Regions from separate parts of the Enterobacter sp. PL_is379 genome, predicted to be linked through region 1. Evidence: riboswitches for the same ligand, from Rfam matches in the RefSeq annotation. Region 1 holds a riboswitch; the other holds the start of a gene.
What was found. Region 1 has a riboswitch for cobalamin ahead of btuB (TonB-dependent vitamin B12 receptor BtuB). Riboswitches for the same ligand answer to the same signal wherever they lie in the genome.
Positions count from the first base shown of each region.

Region 1 (7,740 bases):
CGCGGTGACGATTTCAACGACACGCTCAACAATAAAATCTTCGCTCTTTTCCCCGTACGGGAAAGCGACGTTATCGAAGGCGTAGATGTAATGGAGATCCGGCAGAAGATGCCGAATCTCATCATAGACCGAAAGCCCACCGACGCCGGAATCAAACACCAGCACGGTGGGACGCGGATTAGAAGGTGTAGCTGCCAGACAAGGTGTATTCCCGTCCTGCAGTTTGGTAGCCATAAACTGTCTCGTAATCTTTATCGAACAGATTGGCTATTTTACCACGAACTGTGAGATGTGAGGTGACAGGATACGAAACTGCGACATCCCACAGACTGACACCGCCCATTTTCACGCGTTCTGACGAATAGGTGTCTGGATCAATCGCGACATCATAGCGGGTGCCCAGATAACGGTAGGCAAGGTTCCAGTCGAGATCCCATACCTGCCAGTCAAGCTGGTACTTAACCTGCTGCTTAGAACGACGGGCCAGTACTTCGTTGGTTTTGGCATTACGCGGGTCGACATAATCATAGGAAATCTGATGTCTGACCGGGCCAGTATCGAACTGTGCCGTCGCTTCCACACCTTTAATACGTGCTTCGTCAACGTTGTAGTAACGATACGTATGCGGATCGCTGCTAATAAGATTATCAATGTCATTGCGATAACCGGTGATACGCCAGTTGACCGGTCCCGTCAGGCCTTCAAAGCCCCCTTCCCACTGCTTACTCTCCTCTGGTTTAAGGTCCGGATTACCGTAAGAGGCACTGTGGATCTGGCTCATGGTCGGTGCTTTAAATGCGGTACCGTAGGAGGCAATGACGCGATAGCCCTCCACAAACTCCCACGCTGCGCTGGTTTGCCACGTGCCATGGTTGCCGAAGTTAGAGTTATCGTCATTACGCGCCGCCGCTTCAAGCGTCACGCTGCTGAACTGCTGCATCGCCGAAACAAACACGCCGGTATTGCGTTGCTCGTAACCTTTCTCCAGATAGCCCGTTCCAGCCTGGGTCTTCTGCTTTTGCCAGTCCAGACCTGCGCCAATGTTGCCGTGACCGACTTCTACGGTGTTGAGCCATTGGGTGGTGTACTGCTTCACGTCATCCATGGTGGCGGAATCAGCGTAACGCCCTTTCTTCGGATCATAGTTCTGATCTTTACTGCGACCGTAACCCGCCACCAGCTGTGACTGGAAAATTCCCTGGTTGTAACGCAGACCGGTATCCCAGTTCTGGCTGTAGAGCTGGCGAGTATCAGGTCGTCCATCCACCATAAAGTTGGCGTCGTAGTGATCGTAACCGTCATACGCGGTGCGGTTGTCATAACCAAAGCCACGGAAGAAGCCGCTCACGCTGTCGGTAATCTGCTGTTCCACGGAGCCGTACAGCGATTTACTCATAAAGCCATCGCGGTCAGGCTGGCGCGGCGCATCTTTTGCGGCGATGTCAAAACCCCGGGTATAGGTGTAGTTACCCGCCATGGTGATTTTGGTTTTATCCAGCACCTGCTGGAAAGCGCCATCATAGGTCTGATATCCCTTAGAGCCAACGCCCGCTGAGATTTCTGCACCCGGCTTATCACGTCCGGTAATGATGTTAATCACGCCACCAATCGCGTCGGAGCCATACAGGGCTGAACGCGGACCACGGATGTACTCAATACGCTGAATCAGCGAGGTCGGGATTTGGCTCAGATCGGGAACGTTGCTGATCCCGGCGTTATTCAAAGGAATACCGTCAACCAGCACCAGCACATGGCGAGATTCCGTTCCGCGAATAAAAGTCGAAGAGTTCGAGCCCATTCCACCGCTTTGCGCGATATCCACGCCAGGCAGACGTGACATGATTTCCACCACGCTCTTTGCCTGCCAGCGCTCAATGTCTTCACGCGTCACGACGGACGTCGGTGCCAGAACAGTTTTTGCCGGTTGTTCAAAACGATTTGCCGTCACCACCAACGAGTCGGCGCTGTCCTGCGCCCAGCCCGAAAATGCCGTGACGGACAACGCCGTCAACAGCGATACTTTTTTAATCATTGTTAAAGCATCCACAATATAAGAAGGATGCCGCAGGCCTCATCGATAGCACGCGATGATGAAACCAAATGCGACGTGATCCCGGCAGGTCTTCGGGCTAGGTGGCTATATAAGGATGAAGACTTCCCATTTACACAGTGTCTACAACGCTCATCCCGCCAGTCTTTACCGCTGCGCGTCAGCTCCAGATTTACACTGGATTCCCTTTTCACTCTCAGGAGACCGGAAACAGAATGCTACAATTAGACACGTATGGATGTCCAGACAGCTATTGGCCATTAAATCTGGACATCCCCTGAACAATGCCTACAATCGCCGCGTAATTCTTTATCACTCAGGACGCATCATGACCCCAGAACACCTCCCGACAGAACAGTACGACGCGCAGCTGGCAGAGAAAGTTGTCCGCCTGCAAAGTATGATGACGCCTTTCAACGCGCCCGTTCCCGAGGTGTTCCGCTCTCCTGTCAGCCACTACCGCATGCGTGCCGAGTTCCGCATCTGGCACGACGGTGACGACCTGTACCACATCATTTTCGATCAGCAGACAAAATCCCGTATCCGCGTGGACAGCTTTCCGGCGGCGAGCGAGCTCATTAACCAGTTAATGACGCTGATAATGGACGGTGTGCGTAACAATCCGGTACTGCGTAACAAGCTTTTCCAGATTGACTACCTGACCACGCAAAGCAATCAGGCGATTGTCTCCCTGCTGTACCACAAAGCCCTGAACGACGAGTGGCGCGAGCAGGCAGAAGCGCTGCGCGATGCGCTGCGCGCGCAGAACATCAACGTTCACCTGATTGGCCGCGCGACCAAAACCAAAATCATGCTGGATCAGGACTACATCGACGAGCGCCTGCCGGTAGCGGGTAGAGAGATGGTTTACCGTCAGGTCGAGAACAGCTTCACCCAGCCGAACGCCGCGATGAACGTGCAGATGCTGGAGTGGGCGCTGAAGGCGACGGAAGGGTCAACGGGCGATCTGCTTGAGCTCTACTGCGGTAACGGCAACTTCTCGCTGGCGCTGGCGCGTAACTTCGATCGCGTGCTGGCAACGGAAATCGCCAAGCCGTCGGTGGCCGCCGCGCAGTACAACATTGCCGCTAACCATATCGACAACGTGCAGATCATTCGCATGGCCGCTGAAGAGTTTACCCAGGCCATGAACGGCGTTCGCCAGTTTAACCGCCTGGAAGGGATCGATCTGAAGAGCTACCAGTGTGAGACGATTTTTGTCGACCCGCCGCGCAGTGGCCTGGACAGCGAAACAGAGAAGATGGTGCAGGCGTACCCGCGTATTTTGTACATCTCCTGTAACCCAGAGACGTTGTGCAAGAATCTCGAAACATTAGGCCAGACGCACAGTATTGAACGTCTGGCGCTGTTCGATCAGTTCCCGTATACGCACCATATGGAGTGCGGTGTACTCCTCACGGCGAAGTAATGTGGCCTTGTAGGGCAGGTAAGCGAAGTGCCACCTGCCAAAAAAGCCGGATGACGCTTCGCTTATCCGGCCTACAATGACAAAACCCTTTACTCTGGTAACTGGCTCTTACGGCTACGCATGCGCGAGCCAATCCAGAACACCAGCGCCACAGACAGTACCGCAGGGAAGAAGTTAGAGCCGATATCCGGATATTCCGCGCGAACCACGGTGCTGTACAGCAATACGCCCAGAATAAAGCAGGCGGCGGCCAGCCCCGGTAACCCCACCGGCATGGTGCGGTTCAGGTAACGTTGATGCAGGCAGTACACCGTCAGCACCAGCGCAATAAGCGGGAAAATCGAAAACGGCACGATTGAGCTAAAAATAGCGGCAAACGTACCATTAATGGATAAGCCAGCGATCAATGCCAGCAACAGCGTCCCTTTATCCTGACCTGACTGTTTCATTACTCACCTTCACTCTTCGGTTTGATGTGCCAGTTTCTCTTGTTCACGGCGATACCAGTAGTACGCGCCTTTGGAGATCATCCTGAGCTGTAATACCAGTCGCTCTTCGAGCTGCTTGCGTTGTTCAATGCTGACATCCAGCGCTTCGGCACCCGCGCTGAATACAATCGTCACCATCGCCTCGGCCTGTGCTTCAGTAAACGCACGCGGCATATGGTTTTCGAGTTCAAGATAGTCGGCAAGTTCCGCGATGAAGTGCTGAATTTCGCGCGCGACGGCGGCACGAAACGCTGCCGATGTGCCCGAACGCTCGCGCAGAAGCAGACGAAACGCGTTGGGATTGTTGCCGATAAATTCCATAAAGGTCGATACGGAGGTGCGGATCACGCTGCCCCCTTTGGCGATACGCTGACGCGCCTGGCGCATCAGCTGACGCAGCATCAGGCCGCTCTCGTCGACCATGGTCAGGCCCAGTTCATCCACATCACGGAAGTGACGATAGAAGGACGTTGGCGCAATCCCGGCCTCGCGTGCGACTTCGCGCAGGCTCAAACTGGCAAAACTCCGCTCGGCACTCAGTTGACTGAATGCGGCTTCCACCAGCGAACGCCGGGTTTTCTCTTTTTGTTGTGCTCTTACGCCCATCACGATAGTTGAATCCTTCCAAAGGCCTGATGGCACTATACCAGAGAATAAAATTAATCTGTTTGCCTGGCTTTGTGAATGATTGTTTACGTGCGGTTTGTGCTCCACTGCCGGAAAAAAGCACAACGATAATTGGGTTACTCTGGCAATGATGTTATGATTCTGTTGCTTTTATGTATAAGAACAGGTAAGCCTTGCCATGCCACATTCCTACGATTACGACGCAATAGTTATTGGTTCCGGCCCCGGCGGCGAAGGCGCTGCTATGGGTCTGGTGAAACAGGGAGCCAGAGTAGCGGTCATCGAGCGCTACCATAATGTCGGCGGCGGTTGCACCCACTGGGGCACCATCCCTTCGAAAGCCCTCCGCCACGCCGTTAGCCGCATTATCGAATTTAACCAGAACCCTCTTTACAGCGACCATTCCCGACTTCTTCGTTCATCTTTTGCCGACATCCTGAATCACGCGGATACCGTCATTAACCAGCAGACGCGTATGCGTCAGGGGTTTTATGAGCGTAACCACTGCGAAATTTTGCAGGGCAACGCGCATTTTGTGGATGAACACACTCTGGCACTCGAATGCCACGACGGGTCGGTTGAAACCATCACGGCTGAAAAATTTGTAATTGCCTGCGGCTCACGTCCTTACCATCCGGCCGACGTGGACTTCTCGCACCCGCGCGTCTACGACAGCGATTCGATTCTGAGCCTGCACCATGAACCCCGCCACGTCATTATCTATGGCGCAGGGGTCATCGGCTGCGAATATGCGTCGATCTTCCGCGGAATGGACGTCAAAGTTGACCTGATCAACACCCGCGACCGCCTGCTGGCGTTCCTCGATCAGGAGATGTCAGATTCGCTCTCCTACCACTTCTGGAACAGCGGCGTGGTCATTCGACACAACGAAGAGTACGAGAAGATCGAAGGCTGTGACGACGGGGTGATCATGCACCTGAAGTCCGGCAAGAAGCTGAAAGCGGACTGCCTGCTGTACGCCAACGGCCGTACCGGCAATACCGATTCCCTGCAGCTGGAAAATATCGGGCTTGAAACCGACAGCCGCGGTCAGCTGAAGGTCAACAGCATGTATCAGACCGCCCTGCCGCACGTTTACGCGGTCGGCGACGTGATTGGCTATCCAAGCCTGGCCTCAGCCGCTTACGACCAGGGACGCATTGCGGCTCAGGCGCTGGTGAAAGGCGAAGCGACGGCGCATCTGATTGAAGATATCCCGACGGGCATCTACACCATCCCGGAAATCAGTTCCGTAGGGAAAACCGAGCAGCAGCTGACGTCAATGAAGGTGCCTTACGAGGTGGGTCGTGCGCAGTTTAAACATCTGGCGCGGGCGCAAATCGTGGGGATGAGCGTGGGTACGCTGAAGATCCTGTTCCACCGCGAGACGAAAGAGATCCTCGGGATTCACTGCTTTGGTGAACGCGCCGCGGAAATCATTCATATCGGCCAGGCCATCATGGAGCAGAAAGGTGGTGGTAACACCATTGAGTACTTCGTTAACACCACCTTTAACTACCCGACCATGGCGGAAGCCTATCGGGTCGCGGCACTAAACGGCCTGAACCGCCTGTTTTAACGCGCTGTCGAAATGGCCATCCATCGAACCACGGATGGCCTCTGCCAGCTGCTCATAGCGGCTGCGCAGCGGTGAACCCGGACGATATACCAGGCCGATAGTGCGACGCGGCTCCGGCTTGATGCACGGCAAATAGACCACGCCATCACGCTTACGCTCGCGCGGCACGGCCAGCGCAGGCAGCAGCGTTATACCGCTTCCCGCCGCGACCATGTTACGCAGCGTTTCCAGGCTGGTTGCGCGGAAATGGGTATCCTCATCCGCACCCGCTTCGAAGCAGAAGCCCATCGCCTGGTCGCGCAGGCAGTGGCCATCTTCCAGCATCAGCAGCTTTTCACCCGCCAGATCGGCCATCGGCACGCGATCGCGGTTCGCCCACGGGTGATCTTCATAGATCGCCAGCATCATCGGCTCATCGAACAGCGGCACTTCAATAAAGGCCTCACTCTCTTTTACCAGTGCCAGAATGGCGCAGTCGAGCTTGCCGCTGTCCAGCTGTGCCAGCAGCTGATGGGTTTGCGCTTCGTGCAGGTACATTTCGAGTTTCGGAAACGTCTGGTGCAGCATCGGAATGATGTGCGGCAACAGGTACGGGCCAACGGTTGGGATCAGGCCAATATGCAGCGGGCCGGACATCGCCTCCCCCTGCTGGCTTGCCATTTCCTTGAGCACTTTGACCTCGCGCAGCACGGTGCGCGCCTGATCCACCAGCAGAAGACCTGCCTGTGTGAACAGAACCTTACGACTGGTGCGCTCAAGCAGCATCACGCCCAGCTCGTCTTCCAGCTTACGGATCTGGCCACTCAGCGTGGGCTGGCTGACGTGACAGGAATCTGCCGCGCGGCGAAAGTGACGATGCTCGGCTAACGCTACCAGGTATTCAAGATCACGAATATTCATTATTCATCCTCCGTCGCCACGATAGTTCATGGCGATAGATAGCATAGCAACGAACGATTATCCCTATCAAGCATTCTGTTGAATAATACACCACATAGACGAGGCGGCACGTGTTTGACCCTTGACGTCCCCGCACCGTCAGCGAGTTTCTCTAAAAACTCGAACAACTAAAGCCAACGTGAACTTTTGCGGACCCCGTGGTCCGCTTTTTTTTTGCGTAAAAAAAAAGCCCAGCGCTAAGCCAGGCTCCGTTTTTCTCCCTCTCCCTGTGGGAGAGGGCCGGGGTGAGGGCACCAGCCCGCACGGTTCAAACCAGCCGGTTTTTCGCATCCGCAATCGCCTGCGCCACCTGCTTCGGCGACACGCCGCCTTTCGCGGCACGCTTGTCCAGACAAGACTGCAGCGCCAGAATCGGATACACATCATCCCCGATAACCGCGCTGAACTTCTGCAGATCGGCCAGCGCCAGATCCTCCAGCGGTTTACCCTGACGAATGGCTTCCACAACCGCTTCACCGACAATATGGTGCGCTTCACGGAACGGTACGCCCTTCGCCACCAGATAATCCGCCAGTTCGGTAGAGTTCGCATAGCCCTGCTGCGCCGCTTCCTGGCAGCGCGGACGTTTCACCTGAATGCCGTCCAGCACCAGCGCGCCCATGTGCAG
Region 1 is NZ_JBVPGT010000021.1:90,632-98,371, reverse strand. Features, by position in the region: gene murI (glutamate racemase) at 1-234, opposite strand, end outside; gene btuB (TonB-dependent vitamin B12 receptor BtuB) at 179-2,032, opposite strand; cobalamin riboswitch at 2,099-2,274, opposite strand; gene trmA (tRNA (uridine(54)-C5)-methyltransferase TrmA) at 2,379-3,479, shown strand; gene AC0TOY_RS03880 (YijD family membrane protein) at 3,569-3,928, opposite strand; gene fabR (HTH-type transcriptional repressor FabR) at 3,938-4,576, opposite strand; gene sthA (Si-specific NAD(P)(+) transhydrogenase) at 4,773-6,173, shown strand; gene oxyR (DNA-binding transcriptional regulator OxyR) at 6,147-7,073, opposite strand; gene argH (argininosuccinate lyase) at 7,381-7,740, opposite strand, start outside.

Region 2 (7,740 bases), on a different contig from region 1:
TCCGCAGCAGGTGTTGTTCAGGCCAGTGGCGGGTGAGCTGTTTTTTTACCAGCAGCCATTTCACATAATCGACATCGTCTTTATTTCTGTCCAGCATCAGACCCACGACGCTGCCGCTGTGCGCCACGTTTACCCCGTAAATACCGCACTCCTCCACCAGTGAGAGCAGTGCGTCAAAATCCGGTTTAGGCAACAGCGTCTGGCTGGCGATGGCGCTGAGGGTGGCCGCTTCGCCCATCCGATAAGGGTTTTGCGTTATGCAGGACTCCTGGACTTTTTCCCACGCGCGTTCCAGCGCTGGCGCACCGGCCAGTAGCCCCGCCTGACGCGGGATGCGGTGGTAATCTGCCGTACGCAGCGTTTGCGGACTTTCCAGAACGAGCAGGTCGAGAGCGGGCTGGGCGTGGCAGGCGATCTGCGTGGAAGCGTCGTTATGATCGAAAAGGGTCAACTGGCGAAACACGGTGCTGTCGGTGGGTTCGAGCGAAACGCAAAGCGTTGCCAGCGTGCTTTCGTCGAGCTGACGCCCCAGATGGTGGGCGGTGGCGACGGCGGTGGCGGCGATATCCGCGGTGCTGCTGGCCATCCCTTTGGCAACCGGGATGGTCGAGTGCACGTCAATGCGGATATCCTGGCTTAGCTGCGCTGGATAATGCCAGTGCTGCAACAATCGCTCGACCATCGCGCGCGACAGCGGGCGTTCATCCGCCAGGGGTGAGCCGTGGCTCACCTCAACGGTGCTGTACCATTCGACAGGGCAGGAGACCAGCTTCTCACTGCCCAAAATCCAGCCCTGGATAAGCTCACCGCACGACGCGGGGCATTGCGCAACAGCCACGTTTCCACCTTACTGGTCAGAAATTTCTGGAGCATAGTGTCATGAGGATATTCCTCTTACCTTGATATACCGCAAATTCCGACCTGGATAGTCTCCATATTATTTTGCGATCCTGCTGAACGCGTAATGCATCAATGAAATCACACTGACTTACGTTGAACAGCAATATTATGTTTTTACCGGGCTTTAATATCCTGATGAATTTTGATCACAATAAAATGAAAAAATATCAAGTAGTGCAATAACTTGTCATAGAACAATAAATATTGAGATTTTAAGCGTGATTATCTTTGCTTTTTATTTTTTGTGATAAAACGTTGAGTTATTGAGAAAGGTGTCAATTATTCTGGCGCCACGTTTTACTCAGCATGGTTTTCATTTGTGGTTAAGTATTTGCCTAAGGTGAATTGAAGCGCCGCAAATAGCATTGCTGTTTTGAGAACGAACTCTTTCTCATAATGTAAGCCGACAGGTTTTGCCACATTTGTGGCAGGGAAGGGGGTGACAATCCCCCGCAGCCCCCGCTGCTGTGATGCTGACGACCCCGTAATGACCACTGATCGCGAGATTGGGAAGGACGGGCGAGGAGGACGCTAAGCCAGAAGACCTGCCTGTCGGGAACGTTCAACAACTTCGGTGGGAAGTGGGTTGTACTGATGCATCATACAGTCGAAAGACTGGGACGACGTGTATCTATACCTCCCAACCACCCTGGACAGGATCGGGGTCATGGCGGCAAAGCAGTACGCGTTTGTTCTGGCAGGTACCGGAAGCGGTTGTGGTAAAACCACGGTGACGCTTGGCCTGTTGAGTCTGTTAAAACAGCGTGGATTACGCGTCCAGCCGTATAAAGTGGGCCCTGACTATCTTGATACCGGCTGGCATACCAAAGTCAGCGGCACCTCCTCCCGCAACCTCGACAGCTTCATGCTTCCTGAGCCAATACTCAATGCGCTGTTTTGCGAGCATATGCAGCAGGCGGATATCGCGGTCATTGAAGGCGTGATGGGGCTGTATGACGGCTACGGCACCGATCCGAACTATTGCAGCACCGCCGCGATGGCAAAACAGCTGGGCTGTCCGGTGGTTCTGCTGGTGGACGGCAAGGCGGTATCTACGTCGATTGCCGCGACCGTAATGGGCTTTCAGCGGTTCGATCCTACCCTCAATATTGCCGGGGTGATTGTCAATCGCGTCAACAGCGAATCACATTATCAGCTGCTCAAAACGGCCATTGAGCACTACTGCACGCTACCCGTCCTGGGCTATGTGCCGCACGTTGAGGGCGTCGGTTTGCCCGAGCGCCATCTTGGGTTGGTCACCGCCCGGGAGTCGGCCGCGGACCCGCAGACCTGGCAAAATTTTGCCGCCATTCTCGAACGTACGCTGGATATCGAACAACTTCTCGCGCTCAGCCAGATGGCGTCGCTACCGCAGGGCGCCTGGCCCGCGCGCCCTGACGGGGACGCCGGGCGCGGGTTAACGCTCGCGATGGCCGATGACGAGGCCTTCAACTTCTATTACCCGGATAACATCACGCTGCTTGAACGTTCCGGGGTCGACATTATCCGCTTTAGCCCGCTGCGCGATAGCCGCTTACCTGACTGCCAGATGGTCTGGCTCGGGGGCGGTTACCCGGAGCTGCATGCGGCACGGCTTGCGGAAAACACCGCGATGCTCGCCAGCCTGCGGGAGGCGCATCGGCGCGGGGTGGCGATCTACGCCGAATGCGGTGGGTTGATGTACCTCGGCAGCACGCTGGAAGATAGCGAGGGGGTCACCCACCGGATGGCCAATATTATCCCCGGCCACAGCAGGATGGGTAAACGGCTGACCCGTTTTGGCTATTGTGAGGCGCAGGCGCGCCAGCCCACGCTGCTGGCCGATAGCGGGGAGGTGCTGCGTGGGCATGAGTTTCACTATTCCGACTTCTCCCCCCAAACCCCTGCGGTACTGGCGTGCCGCAAAGTGCGTGATGGCGTGACGATGCAGGAATGGGCGGGTGGCTGGCAGGTTGGCAACACGTTCGCAAGCTACCTGCACCTCCACTTCGCCCAACGCCCCACGATGCTCAGCCGCTGGCTGACGGCGGCGAGGGGGGCGCTATGACCCTGATGGCATGGTGCGTCGCGTGGTTGCTCGATGTCATCATCGGCGACCCGCAACGCTGGCCGCATCCGGTGCGCTGGATAGGCAACCTGATCAATGCGGTGCAGCGGGGTGTTCGCCGCTGCTGCCATAGCGACGCGGCGTTACGCATTGGCGGCGGCGTCATGTGGCTGGCCGTCGTGGGGCTGACCTGGGGCATAGCCTGGGGCGTGCTGGCGCTCGGACGATGGGTGCATCCCTGGCTGGGCTGGGCGATTGAGGTGTGGATGATATTTACCGTGCTGGCCGGGCGCAGTCTGGCAAACGCCGCGCGGGACGTTGAACGCCCGCTGCGGGCAGGCGACCTTGATGAAAGCCGCGAAAAGCTCTCCTGGATAGTGGGGCGCGATACCTCTCAACTTCAGCCGGAACAGATCAACCGGGCGGTGGTGGAGACCGTCGCGGAGAACACGGTTGACGGCGTTATCGCCCCGCTGTTCTTCCTCCTGCTGGGCGGTGCGCCGCTGGCGATGGCCTATAAGGCGGTGAATACCCTCGATTCAATGGTGGGCTACAAGCATGAAAAATACCGCGCGATCGGCATGGTCAGCGCCCGTATGGATGACGCGGCGAATGCTATCCCCGCGCGCCTGAGCTGGCTCTTGCTGAGCGTTGCGGCGTGGCTATGCCGCGAGGATCCCTCCCGCGCGCTGCGCGTCGGCTGGCGCGACCGCTATAACCACAGCAGCCCCAACTGCGCGTGGGCTGAAGCGACGGTTGCCGGTGCGCTGGGCATCCGGCTTGGCGGACCCAACACCTATTTTGGCCAGCGCGTGGAAAAGCCGTGGATCGGCGACGCGCTGCGCCCGATTGCGGTAGACGACATTTCCCGAACGATTCGACTGATGTGGGTTTCCTCCACCCTGGCGCTGGCGCTGTTTATCGCAGCACGCTGGCTGATGGCTGGCGCGGCCTGAGGACAAAAGACAATGCAATACATCCAGCAACCCCAGGCGATTGAAGCCAAAAGTTTCGACATCATTGGCGAAATCATTCGCGAAACGCGGCCGGAGTACCGGTTCGTCAGCCCGCTGCATGAGGCGATCGTCAAGCGGGTGATCCATACCACCGCAGATTTCGACTGGCTGGATATTCTCTGGTTTTCAGATGACGCGCTGGAGCAGCTTTGCGCGGCGCTCCGTCGCCCGTCCGTTATCTATACCGATACCACGATGGCGCTCTCCGGGATCAACAAAACGCTGCTGGCCACGTTCGGGGGCGAATGCCGCTGCTATATCAGCGACCCGCGGGTGGTGGCACAGGCAAAGGCCCAGGGAATCACCCGCTCGATGGCGGCCGTGGATATCGCCGTGACGGAAGAGAGCGAGAAGATCTTTGTCTTTGGCAATGCGCCCACGGCGCTGTTTCGCCTGCTTGAGCATGATGTTGCCGTCAGCGGCGTGGTGGGCGTCCCGGTGGGGTTTGTGGGGGCGGCGGAATCGAAAGAGGCGCTGACGCACAGCCATTTGCCCGCGATTGCGGCACTCGGGCGCAAAGGCGGCAGCAATGTGGCGGCGGCGATTGTAAACGCCATGCTCTATTACCTGCAGGGGGCGCGATGAGCGATTCCACCTTCGATGCCCCGGTATGGCATAACGGGAAGGCATTACGTAAAGGCTACACCACCGGCTCCTGCGCGACCGCGGCAGCGAAAGTCGCCGCACTGATGGTGCTGCGCCAGCACCTGATTCATCAGGTCTCCATTGTGACACCCTCCGGCGTCACGCTGTGTCTGAACGTGGAATCGCCGCACATTGAAGGGCAGCAGGCGATTGCGGCCATCCGCAAAGACGGCGGTGATGACGTCGACGCCACCCACGGCATGCTGATTTTCGCCCGCGTGACGCTCAACGACAGCGGCGAGATTACGCTGGCGGGCGGCGAGGGCGTGGGGACCGTGACGCGCAAAGGCATCGGCCTGCCCATCGGCAGCGCGGCGATCAACCGCACGCCGCGTCACACCATTGAGTCCGCCGTGCGCGAGGCGATTGGCCCGACGCGCGGGGCCAACGTGGAAATCTTCGCCCCTGAAGGCGAAGAGCGGGCGCAGAAAACCTACAACTCACGCCTCGGGATCCTGGGCGGTATTTCGATCATCGGCACCACCGGCATTGTCACGCCGATGTCAGAGGAGAGCTGGAAACGCTCGCTTTCTCTGGAGCTGGAGATTAAACGCGCGGCCGGGCTGGAGCGGGTCGTGCTGGTGCCGGGCAATCATGGCGAGCGCTTTGTGCGCGAGCAGATGGGCATTGATCAAGATGTCGTGGTCACCATGAGCAACTTTGTCGGCTACATGATCGAAGAGGCGGTGCGGCTGGGGTTTCGCCAGATAGTGCTGGTCGGCCATCCCGGCAAGCTCATCAAAATTGCCGCCGGGATATTCCACACCCACAGCCATATCGCCGATGCGCGCATGGAAACGCTGGTGGCGCATCTGGCGCTGCTCGGTGCGCCGCTGGAATTACTCACCGTCGTCAGCGAGTGCGATACCACCGAAGCGGCGATGGAACACATCGAAACCTGGGGTTTTCAGGCGCTTTACAGCCATCTCGCCGAACGGATCTGCCTGCGCGTAATGCAGATGCTGCGCTTTACCAAAAATCCGCCGACCTGTGACGCCATTCTGTTTTCCTTTGATAACCAGGTGCTGGGCAGCAACCGCCCGGTCGAGGCGATTGCCCGGGCGCTGCAATGTTAACGGTCGTGGGAATGGGGCCTGCGGGATTGCGCCTGATGACGCCCGCCGCGCGTGAAGCTATCGATCGCGCCGATGCGCTGGTCGGCGGAAAACGCCATCTGCTGCAGTTCCCGGCGTTTTGCGGCGAGACGTTTGTCCTGGGGGCCAACATTCCGGCGCTGCTGGCCTGGGTTGAGGCGCGTCAGGAGAAAAAGGTGGTGATTGTGGCCTCCGGCGATCCGCTCTTTTACGGCATCGGATCGCGGATGGTGGCGCATTTCGGTATGGCGCGCGTGCGCATTATTCCCGGTATCAGCGCGGTGCAGTACCTGTGCGCGCAGGCGGGCATTGATATGAATGAGATGTGGCTCACCAGCAGCCATGGCCGCAGCGTGAACGTCGACGAGCTGGCACGGCATCGCAAAGTGGCGATGGTCACCGATAGCCAGTGCGGGCCGAAAGAGATTGCCGCGCAGCTGGTGGCGCGCGGGAAGGGCCATCGCTGGATGGTGATTGGTGAAAACCTGGCGATGGAAAATGAACGGATCCACTGGCTGCCCGTCAGTGAGGTCAGTGCCGACTATGAGATGAATGCTGTGGTGATCCTCGATGAAAGATGAACTGTTTCTGCGCGGCGAAACGGTGCCGATGACCAAAGAGGCGGTACGCGCGCTGGCCCTCGCGAAGCTCGAGCTGCATCGCGCCAGCCACCTGATTGACGTCGGTGCGGGAACCGGGAGCGTGTCGATAGAGGCGGCGCTGCTGTTTCCCTCGCTGCACGTGACGGCCATAGAGCGTAACCCTGCAGCTCTGCAGCTGCTTGCGGAAAATCGCCAGCATTTTGCCTGTCGCAATATCGCGATTTTGCCGGGCGTTGCGCCCTTACCCGTGGCGGATAAGGCCGATGCGGTCTTTATGGGCGGCAGCGGCGGCCATCTGACCTCGCTTATCGACTGGTCCCTGCGCCAGCTACATCCGGGTGGACGTCTGGTGATGACGTTTATCCTGCAGGAAAACCTCACTACCGCACTGGCCCATCTGCAGCAGATCGGCGTCCAGAACATTGATTGCCTGCAAATGCAGGTCTCCGCGCTGACCCCGCTCGGCAGCGGTCACTATTTCAAACCGAATAATCCCGTTTTTGTTATCGCCTGTCAGAAGGAAGAACACCATGTCTGAGACGTTTGATTCCCGTTGCGTGTGGTTTGTCGGTGCCGGTCCCGGTGACCGTGAGCTTATCACGCTCAAGGGCTACCGGCTGCTGCAGCAGGCGCAGGTGGTTATCTATGCCGGTTCGCTGATCAATACCGAGCTGCTGGCGTATTGCCCGCAGGGAGCCGAATGCCACGACAGCGCGGAACTCCATTTAGAACAGATAATCGACCTGATGGCGGCGGGCGTGAAGGCCGGAAAAACGGTGGTACGTTTACAGACCGGCGATGTCTCGCTCTACGGCTCCGTTCGTGAGCAGGGCGAAGAGCTGACCAAACGGGGCATTGCCTGGCAGGTGGTGCCCGGCGTCAGCGCTTTCCTCGGCGCCGCGGCGGAGCTTGGGGTGGAATACACCGTGCCTGAAGTCTCGCAGAGCCTGATTATTACCCGCCTCGAAGGCCGCACGCCGGTGCCGGAACGTGAACAGCTGGAGTCATTTGCCAGCCATCAGACCTCCATGGCGATTTATCTCTCGGTCCAGCGTATTCACCGGGTGGCGGAACGCCTGATTGAAGGCGGTTATCCGGCCACCACGCCCGTTGCCGTCATTTATAAAGCGACCTGGCCGGAAAGCCACACCGTCCGCGGCACGCTGGCGGATATCGCCGACAAAGTACGCGAGGCGGGGATCCGCAAAACGGCGCTCATTCTGGTCGGGAAGTTCCTGGGCGAGGAGTATCACTACTCAAAACTCTATGCCGCGGATTTTAGCCATGAATACCGTAAAGCCTGAGCCCATCGCGCTGTTTTGCCTGACGCCGGGCGGCGTGCGGCTGGCGAAGCGTCTGGCGGCAATGCTGCCGGTCACCTGCTTTACCAGCGAGGGCCTGCGGGAAGAGGGCTTTATCTCCTTCGACGGCGGCTT
Region 2 is NZ_JBVPGT010000033.1:493,893-501,632, forward strand. Features, by position in the region: gene AC0TOY_RS23640 (L-threonine kinase) at 1-838, opposite strand, end outside; cobalamin riboswitch at 1,292-1,467, shown strand; gene AC0TOY_RS23645 (cobyrinate a,c-diamide synthase) at 1,568-2,947, shown strand; gene cbiB (adenosylcobinamide-phosphate synthase CbiB) at 2,944-3,903, shown strand; gene AC0TOY_RS23655 (cobalt-precorrin-8 methylmutase) at 3,916-4,548, shown strand; gene cbiD (cobalt-precorrin-5B (C(1))-methyltransferase CbiD) at 4,545-5,684, shown strand; gene AC0TOY_RS23665 (cobalt-precorrin-7 (C(5))-methyltransferase) at 5,678-6,283, shown strand; gene AC0TOY_RS23670 (decarboxylating cobalt-precorrin-6B (C(15))-methyltransferase) at 6,273-6,842, shown strand; gene AC0TOY_RS23675 (cobalt-precorrin-4 methyltransferase) at 6,835-7,608, shown strand; gene cbiG (cobalt-precorrin 5A hydrolase) at 7,589-7,740, shown strand, end outside.
Region 2: linked by a shared signal. The riboswitch ahead of AC0TOY_RS23645 (cobyrinate a,c-diamide synthase) and the one ahead of btuB (TonB-dependent vitamin B12 receptor BtuB) in region 1 are both predicted to bind cobalamin.